One region of the Xanthomonas cannabis genome, then DNA from elsewhere that is predicted to be linked to it. Evidence: predicted binding sites of a transcription regulator. Region 1 holds the regulator's gene; the other holds the start of a gene.
The links. The regulator FliA, encoded in region 1, starts transcription of late flagellar genes. The targets are predictions, from matches to a motif close to TAAAGTTTNNCNNNCNNNGGCCGATAA.
Positions count from the first base shown of each region.

Region 2: RZV17_RS15330 (methyl-accepting chemotaxis protein) is a predicted target of FliA. The motif match lies at 2,680-2,706, and genes of this name have one in related genera.

Region 1 covers NZ_CP136580.1:2,281,971-2,286,386, reverse strand. The annotation lists gene flhF (flagellar biosynthesis protein FlhF) at 1-453, shown strand, start outside; gene RZV17_RS09735 (MinD/ParA family protein) at 440-1,324, shown strand; gene RZV17_RS09730 (RNA polymerase sigma factor FliA) at 1,321-2,088, shown strand; gene cheY (chemotaxis response regulator CheY) at 2,124-2,516, shown strand; gene RZV17_RS09720 (protein phosphatase CheZ) at 2,516-3,142, shown strand; gene RZV17_RS09715 (chemotaxis protein CheA) at 3,145-4,416, shown strand, end outside.
Region 2 covers NZ_CP136580.1:3,617,333-3,621,748, forward strand. The annotation lists gene RZV17_RS15325 (membrane-bound PQQ-dependent dehydrogenase, glucose/quinate/shikimate family) at 1-1,936, shown strand, start outside; gene RZV17_RS15330 (methyl-accepting chemotaxis protein) at 2,774-4,416, shown strand, end outside.

The sequences.
Region 1 (4,416 bases):
GTGCACGAGGCCGATAGCGCCGAAAGCCTGCTGGAACTGCTGGAGCGTCTGCGCGACTACAAGCTGGTGCTGATCGACACCGCTGGCATGGGCCAGCGCGACCGTGCCCTGGCCGCCCAGCTGAACTGGCTGCGCGCCGCCCAGCAGGTCACCTCGCTGCTGGTGCTGCCCGCCAACTCCCATTTCGCCGACCTCGACGAGGTCGTGCGCCGCTTCGCCCACGCCAAGCCCCAAGGCGTGGTGCTGACCAAACTCGACGAGACCGGCCGCTTCGGCAGCGCCTTGTCGGTGGTGGTCGACCACCAAATGCCCATCACCTGGGTGACTGACGGACAGCGGGTCCCCGACGACCTGCACCGCGCCAATGCCGCCAGTCTCGTTCTTCGTCTTGAAGATTTGCGGCGCGCTGCCGATAAGCCCTGTACTCCGGAGCACAACCATGCAGTCGCGTGAATACGCCAAGCTGACCAACGCCTTCCCCCTGTCGGCGACCCGTCCCGAGCCTTTGGGCCCGGTGCGCACCATTGCCGTGACCGGTGGCAAGGGTGGCGTGGGTAAAACCAACATCTCCGCCAACCTGGCCGTGGCGCTTGCCGACATGGGCAAGCGCACCCTGCTGCTCGACGCCGACCTTGGCCTGGCCAACCTGGATGTGGTCTTGGGACTCTCGCCCAAGTACACCCTGGCCGACCTGATCGCCGGCCGTTGCACGCTCGATGAAGTGATCATCGAAGGCCCCGGCGGCGTGCTGGTGGTGCCGGCCGCGTCCGGTCGCCGCCACATGGCCGAACTGGCCCCGGCCCAGCACATCGGCCTGGTCAACGTGTTCTCCGAACTGGAACGCGACCTGGACGTGATGGTCATCGATACCGCCGCCGGCATCACCGACAGCGTGCTGACCTTCTGCCAGGCCGCCCAGGACACCGTGGTGGTGGTCTGCGACGAGCCGGCCTCGATCACCGACGCCTACGCGCTGATCAAGGTGCTCTCGCGCGAACGCGGCGTGGACCGCCTGCAGATCATCGCCAACATGGTGCGCGACCCCAATGAAGGCCGCCTGCTGTACGACAAGCTCTCCCGGGTCTGCGAAAAGTTCCTTGGCGACGTCTCGCTGAACTATCTCGGCCACGTGCCGCAGGACGACTGGCTGCGCCTGTCGGTGCAGCGTCAGCAACCCGTCATCAAGGCCTACCCGTCCAGTCCGTCGGCGCAGGCGATTGCCGAAATCGCACGCCGTACCTCGCGCTGGCAGGCACCCACCGTGCCGCGCGGCAACGTCGAGTTCTTTGTCGAACGCATCATCCAACGGGGAGTGGCCGCATGAGCACCGCTACCGCCACCACGGCCAGCGCGCAGTACCGCGCCGTGCAGCGCAACAACGCCAACGACGTGGTGACCCAGCACGCCGACCTGGTCCGCCGCATTGCCCACCATCTGGCCGCGCGCCTGCCGGCCAGCGTGGAAGTGGACGACCTGATCCAGGCCGGCATGATCGGCCTGATCGAAGCCTCGCGCAGCTACGACTCCGACCAGGGTGCCTCGTTCGAAACCTATGCCTCGATCCGCATCCGCGGCTCGATGATCGACGAGATCCGCCGGGGCGACTGGGTGCCGCGTTCGGTGCACCGCCGCGCCCGTGACGCCGCTGCTGCCGTGCGCAAGATCGAGCAGAACACCGGCCGCGCCGCCGCCGCCACCGAAGTGGCCGCCGCCATGGAAATGCCGCTGCCCGACTACCTGCGCCTGATGGAAGACGCCGCACGTGGCCAGGTGCTGAGCCTGGAATCGCGCATCGAAGATCACGGCGAGCTGGACACCACCGCCAAGGGTGGCCCCAATCCGCAGCAGATGATGGAGCGTGGCGAATTCGGCCGCGAGCTGGGCAAGGCCATCGGCCAGTTGCCCGAGCGCGAGCAGCTGGTGCTGTCGCTGTACTACGAACAGGAATTGAACCTGAAGGAAATCGGCGCCGTGCTGGGCGTCAGCGAATCGCGCGTGTGCCAGATCCATGGCCAGGCGGTGGTGCGTTTGCGTGGCCGCCTCAAGGTCTTCGAACTGGCCGATGCCGGCGTCGAAGTCGACGACTGAATTTTTCGCGTAATTTTTCGTGTTAGGAGCTTGATGTGAACAAGAACATGCGGATCCTGATCGTGGACGACTTCTCGACGATGCGACGCATCGTCAAGAATCTGTTGGCGGATCTCGGCTTCACCAATACCGCAGAGGCCGAAGACGGCAACAGCGCGCTGGCCGCGTTGCGCGCGGGCCCGTTCGACTTCGTGGTGACGGACTGGAACATGCCCGGCATGACCGGCATCGACCTGCTGCGCAACATCCGCGCCGACGCCAAGCTCAAGCACCTGCCGGTGATGATGGTGACCGCCGAAGCCAAGCGCGAGCAGATCATCGAAGCGGCCCAGTGCGGCGTCAACGGCTACATCATCAAGCCGTTTACCGCGCAGACGCTGGAAGAAAAGCTGGGCAAGGTGTTCGAACGTCTGGCGGCGACCGCCTGATGAACGCCACCGTGGAAACCGATGCCGAACGTGCCGCGTTGATCGAGCGCCTGCAAGGCGCACTCGATGCACTGGAAAGCGGTGACCAGGTCGCCTGGCGGCGCGAGGTCGACCACCTCGCCGCCCTGCGCACGCGCCCGATGATGCAGAGCCTGAGCCGGCTTGCCCGCGAACTTGGCCAGGCGCTGGGCGAGCTGCCCACCGTGCCCGAAGAAGCCGGTGAGCTGGACGATGCCTGCTCGCGCCTGGATCACGTGGTGGAGATGACCGAAAAGGCCAGCCACCGCACGCTGGACCTGGTCGAGGAATGCCGCGTGCTGGCCAACCAGCTGCGCGATGGCGGCCTCAATCAGGACCAGGGCGCGCTGATGGACAAGATGCGCCACAACCTCACCGAGCTGTCGCTGGCGCAAAGCTATCAGGACCTCAGCGGCCAGATCATCCGCCGCGTGGCCGGCATCGTGCGCCGCGTGCACGAGGGCTTCGGTGCGCTCGGCCTGCCGCCGAAGAATCCCGAGCCGAAGAAAGACGACGGCGGTCTTGCCGGTCCTGCGATCAAGGGCCTGGACCGTCACGCCGTGTCGCAGGACGACGCCGACGATTTGCTGTCCGGATTGGGGTTGTAACCATGAGTGCCGTTCCAGACGATATTGCTGCCGATTTCATCGTCGAGGCCCAGGAAATCCTGGATCGCCTCGGCGAACAGCTGGTGTCGCTGGAACAGGCGCCAGACGAGGCCGACCAGCTCAATGCGGTGTTCCGCGGCTTCCACACGCTCAAGGGCGGCGCCGGCTTCCTGGCGATCAAGCCCATGGTGGAGCTCTGCCACGCCGCTGAAGAAACCCTCGGCATGGCGCGCTCGGGCCAGGCCGTGCTGCAGGCGCATCACTTCGACGCCGCGCAGCAATCGCTGGACTATCTGCAGGCCATGCTGGATGCGATGGGCTCTGGCGAAACCGTACCGCATGCACCGGCCACGCTGATCGCGCAGTTCGATGCCAAGAGCGGCCCGCCGGCGGTCAAGGCCGCGCCCAAGGCAGCCACTGCCAAACCGGCGACTGCCGCACATGCCGACGATGCGCATGCGCCCGCTCCCAAGGCGGCCGGCAAAGGCGCGGCCAAGGGTGGCGCGGAAGCCGAGCAGACCGTGCGCGTGGACACCAAGCGCCTGGATGCCATCGTCAATCTGATCGGCGAGCTGGTGCTCTCGCGCAACCGTCTGAAGACCTTGCGCACCCGCCTGCGCGACGAAGAACTCGACCGTGCCGTCAGCACGCTCGACATCGCCACCGCGCGCCTGCAGACCGCGGTGATGCGTACCCGCATGCAGCCGGTGAGCAAGGTGTTTTCGCGTTTCCCCAAGGTGGCCCGCGACGTCGCGCGCACCCTGTCCAAGGAAGTGGAACTGGAACTAATCGGCGCCGAAACCGAGCTCGATCGTAATCTTGTCGAAGCCCTGGCCGATCCCCTGGTGCACCTGGTGCGCAACGCCATCGACCACGGCATCGAATCGCCTGCCCTGCGCGAAGCCACCGGCAAGCCGCGCAGCGGCCATGTGCGCCTGTCGGCGCAGCAGGAAGGCGACTACGTCAGCATCGAAATCCAGGACGACGGTGCCGGCATCGACCCGGAGCGGCTGCGCGAGATCGCGCGCGGCAAGGGCCTGATCGACGCCGAGGCCGCGGCCCGCCTGAGCACCGACGAGTGCCTGCATCTGATCTTCATGCCGGGCTTTTCGACCAAGGCCGAGGTGACCGACATCTCCGGCCGCGGCGTGGGCATGGACGTGGTGCAATCGCGTATCCGCGAACTCAGCGGGCAGATCCAGATCCAGTCCGAACTGGGCCGCGGCAGCCGCTTCATGATCCGCGTGCCACTGACGCTGGCCATCTTGCCGACC
Region 2 (4,416 bases), 1.3 Mb from region 1:
CCACGACGCCAGCAACTGGACCGCCTATGCCGGCTCCAATCTGTCCAACCACTACACGCCAGGCGCCCAGATCACCCCGGACAACGTCAAGAACCTTAAGATTGCCTGGGAGTTCCACACCGGCGACCTGAAGCCGAAGGACTCCAAGCTGGGCTACGCCTTCCAGAACACCCCGCTCAAGGTCGGCGACCTGCTCTACATCTGCACGCCCACCCAGAAGGTGATCGCGGTGGAAGCCGCCAACGGCAAGGAGCGCTGGCGCTTCGATCCGCAGACCAATCCCAAGGCGATGGCTGGCGTGGCCGCCACCACCTGCCGTGGCGTGTCGTACTACCAGGCGCCGGAAGGCACCGCCGAGTGCCCGACGCGGATCTTCTGGCCGATGGTCGATGGCCGCCTGGGTGCGCTGGACGCGCAGACCGGCAAGCTGTGCGCCAGCTTCGGCAACAACGGCTATGTGGATCTGAATGCCGGCACCGGCAACACCAAGCCGGGCTTCGTCGGCCCGACCTCGCCGCCGGTGGTGATGCGCGGCGTGGTGATCCAGCCGACCGGCCAGGTGCGTGACGGCCAGGAAGGCGATGCACCGTCGGGCGTGGTGCGCGGCTTCGATGCGCTCACCGGCCAGCTGCGCTGGGCCTGGGACCTGGGCAACCCGGCAATCACCGCCGAGCCGCCGGCCGGCCAGACCTACACCCGCTCGACCCCGAACGTGTGGTCGCTGATGGCCGCCGACGACGAGCTGGGCCTGGTCTACCTGCCCACCGGCAATGCCTCCGGCGATTTCTTCGGCAAGGGCCGCACCCCGCAGGACGAGGAATACACCGCCTCGCTGGTTGCGGTGGATGCCGCCACCGGCAAGGAGCGCTGGCACTTCCGCACCGTCAACCACGACCTGTGGGATTACGACATCGGCCCGCAGCCGAACCTGGTCGACTGGCCGGTGGCTGGCGGCGGCACGCGTGCTGCGGTGATCCAGGCCACCAAGTCCGGCCAGGTCTTCGTGCTGGACCGCGCCACCGGCGAGCCGATCATGCCGGTCAAGCAGATCCCGGTGCCGCAGGGCACCGATCATGGCGACTGGACCGCTGCCACCCAGCCGATCTCGCCGGGCATGCCCAATACCGTGGGCGCGCCGAGCCGTGAGTTCGAAACCATCATCGAATCCGATGCCTGGGGCATGACGCCGTTCGACCAGCTGGCCTGCCGTATCCAGTTCAAGCAACTGCGCTACGAAGGCATGTTCACCCCGCCGACCCTGCAGGGCTCGCTGGCCTTCACCGGCAATCACGGCGGCATCAACTGGGGCGGCGTCTCGGTCGATCTGCAGCGCGGCATCATGGTGATGAACAGCAATCGCCTGCCCTACACCCTGCAGGTCTACACCCGCGAAAAGATGGACGAGCTGGGCGTGGTGTCGGTGTTCGACGGCAAGAGCAAGACGCCGGGCTACATGGCGCAGAAGGGTCTGGCCTACGGCGCCCGCAAGGAGCCCTGGATGTCGCCACTCAACACGCCGTGCGTGGCACCGCCGTGGGGCTATATCGCCGGCGTGGACCTGCGTACCCAGCAGGTGTTGTGGCGCCGTCCGCTGGGCACCGGTTACGACCAGGGCCCGATGGGCATCCCGTCCAAGACCAAGTTCGAGATCGGCACGCCCAACAACAGCGGCTCGCTGACCACCGCTGGCGGCGTGACCTTCATCGGCGCGACGCTGGACGATTTCCTGCGCGGCTTCGACACCCGCACCGGCAAGCAGGTCTGGGAGACCCGCGTGCCGGCCGGCCCGCAGGCGGCCCCGCTGAGCTACACCATCGATGGCAAGCAATACATCGTGGCCGCCGTGGGTGGGCACGACCGCATGGAAACCAAGTCCGGCGACAGCGTGATCGCCTGGGCGCTGCCGGACGATGCGCCGGCCGCGCCGGCGAAATAAGCGCCTGCCGGACGATGCAGTGACACACAAGCCGGCCGTCGTGAGACGGCCGGTTTTTTTGTGGGTCTGGCGCACCGAGCGGATGCATTGCTTCATGGGCTCGGGTGCCAGAGCAGCGCGCCATGCAATCTTCCCGACCTCTTTCTGGCGGGTGGGCCTTTGCACGTTGCCGCGCAGCAGTTGCAGGCCCCGGCGACGCAAGGTCGGCTGCATGTCGCCGCTCCTGTAGGCATTGGGTGGCACCGCCGTCGCATCTCCGCCAGCAGGAACCGCCCTGCCCGTCGCCCCGGTCGATGCAGTGCCAGGCGCGATGGCTGCAGGCGCAATGCAGCCTGTTGCCAGCCGCAGGTCAGGCGCTTGGCGCGCTCCGGCTCATCCCTGCACCTCGCCCCCGATTCAGCGGACCGATACGTTGCCGTATCCGCATCGGGCGTCGGGTACGCACCGCTGCCGCGTCACAAGCCGGTCGGCACTACCGGGCCACGCACTGCAAGCGCTGCAGGAATGTGGCTAGACCGATCCAAGCGCGCGGCTACACCATCAACGATGCTCTGCCGGACGATATCGAACGGCACGGAGCGACATCGTGATTTCACCCGATATTTACATTTTGATGTTATCGCAAACACATCCCCCGTCCGCTGCTGCGGCCTCGACAATGACTGAAACCGCTTCCAAATCAAGGAGTTCCAGCACTTTACGGTTTGCTCGGCCTTATTCCGACAAACGGTACCTTCACGCCATCATGATTCGAGCTCAGCCGCCGATACCCCCCTTGCAGCCACGCACTGCCGGACACCGATCCATTCCCTCAGATCACCTAGTTGGACTCAGCCTATGTCGCCTTCACATGATGCCGCCCACGTTGCCCGCCCATCGGCCGGCCCCGACGTCGCGCGCACCCGCTGGGCTGCCGGGCTGCCCGCCGCTGCGCAGATCGGCTTGCTGGCCTTGCTGACGCTCTACGCCGCCACGCTGGTGCCCGGCGGTCTGGCAAGCGCCCTGGCAAAGCTGCTCCCCGCGCTGTTGGTGCTGGGCGCGGCCAGCGCCGGCTTGTGGTGGTGGGCGCGACGTCGCAGCAACGTGCAGCTGCAACAGGCCGTGCGCGCGGTCATCGCAATCGGCGAAGGCCGCTTCCACCGCCTGAACCTGCGCAGCGCCTCCGGCGAACTCGCGCCGCTACTGCATGCCTTGCAGGACACCCAGGACAAGCTCGCCATCCGCCTCGATGTGATGGAACAGGGCCTGCGCCACGGCCAGTTCGTGATCAAGGCTCTCGACGATCTGGACACCATGATCCGCATCGCCGACGACGACGGCCAGGTGCTGTTCGCCAACCGCAAACTGCTCGCGATGCTCAAGCTGATCGAGCCGGACGTGCAGAGCTTCCGCCCCAGCTTCCACGCCGAAGGCTTCGTTGGCGGCAGCATTGGCGACATCTATCCGGATAGCCAGGCCGCGATCGACCGCATGCGTGCGTTGACTGCCTCCAAGGCCGTGCGTGCGCCGTTCTTCGGCCGTCAGATCGACTTCGTGTACAGCCCGATCATCGCGGCCGACGGCGCCAAGCTCGGCACCATTGCGCAGTGGATGGACGTCACCGCACAGGTCAACGCCGAGCAGGCGCTGATCCAGATCATCGATGCCGCCGCAGCCGGCGATTTCAGCCGGCGCATGCAGATCAATGGCATGGACGGGGTGTTGCTGTCTTTGGCGCAGGGCATCAACCGCATCTACGACTCGGTGGAAACCCACCTGGCCGCGTTGGCGCGCGTGATCGGCGCGCTGGCCGAAGGCGACCTCACCCAGCGCGTGGAGGGCGACGCGCACGGCATCTTTGCGCGCCTGCGCGACGACACCAATCAGACCGTAAGCCGCCTGACCGAGATCATCGGCGGCATCCAGACCGCGTCCGACACCATCCGCCAGGCCGCGGTGGAAATCGCCGCCGGCAATACCGACCTGTCCGAGCGCACCGAACAACAGGCCGCCAACCTGGAAGAAACCGCCAGCTCCATGGAGGAGCTCACCTCCACCGTGAAGCAGAACGCCGAAAGCGCGCTGCAGGCCAATCGCCTGGTCTTGGGCACCGGTGATGTCGCCCAGAGCGGCGGCCAGGTGATGGACGACGTAGTCGCCACCATGAGCCAGATCAGCACCGCCTCGCGCAAGATCGGCGAGATCATTGGCGTCATCGACGGCATCGCGTTCCAGACCAATATTCTGGCGCTCAACGCCGCGGTGGAAGCTGCGCGCGCCGGCGAACAGGGCCGCGGCTTTGCAGTGGTGGCCTCGGAAGTGCGTGCCCTGGCGCGGCGCTCGGCCGATGCCGCCAAGGAGATCAAGACGCTGATCGCCGATTCCACCGACAAGGTGGAACTGGGCTCGGGCCTGGTGCACCGCGCCGGCGCGACCATGCGCGAGATCGTCGGCTCGGTCAAACACGTCACCGCCATCATGAGCGAGATCACCTCGGCCAG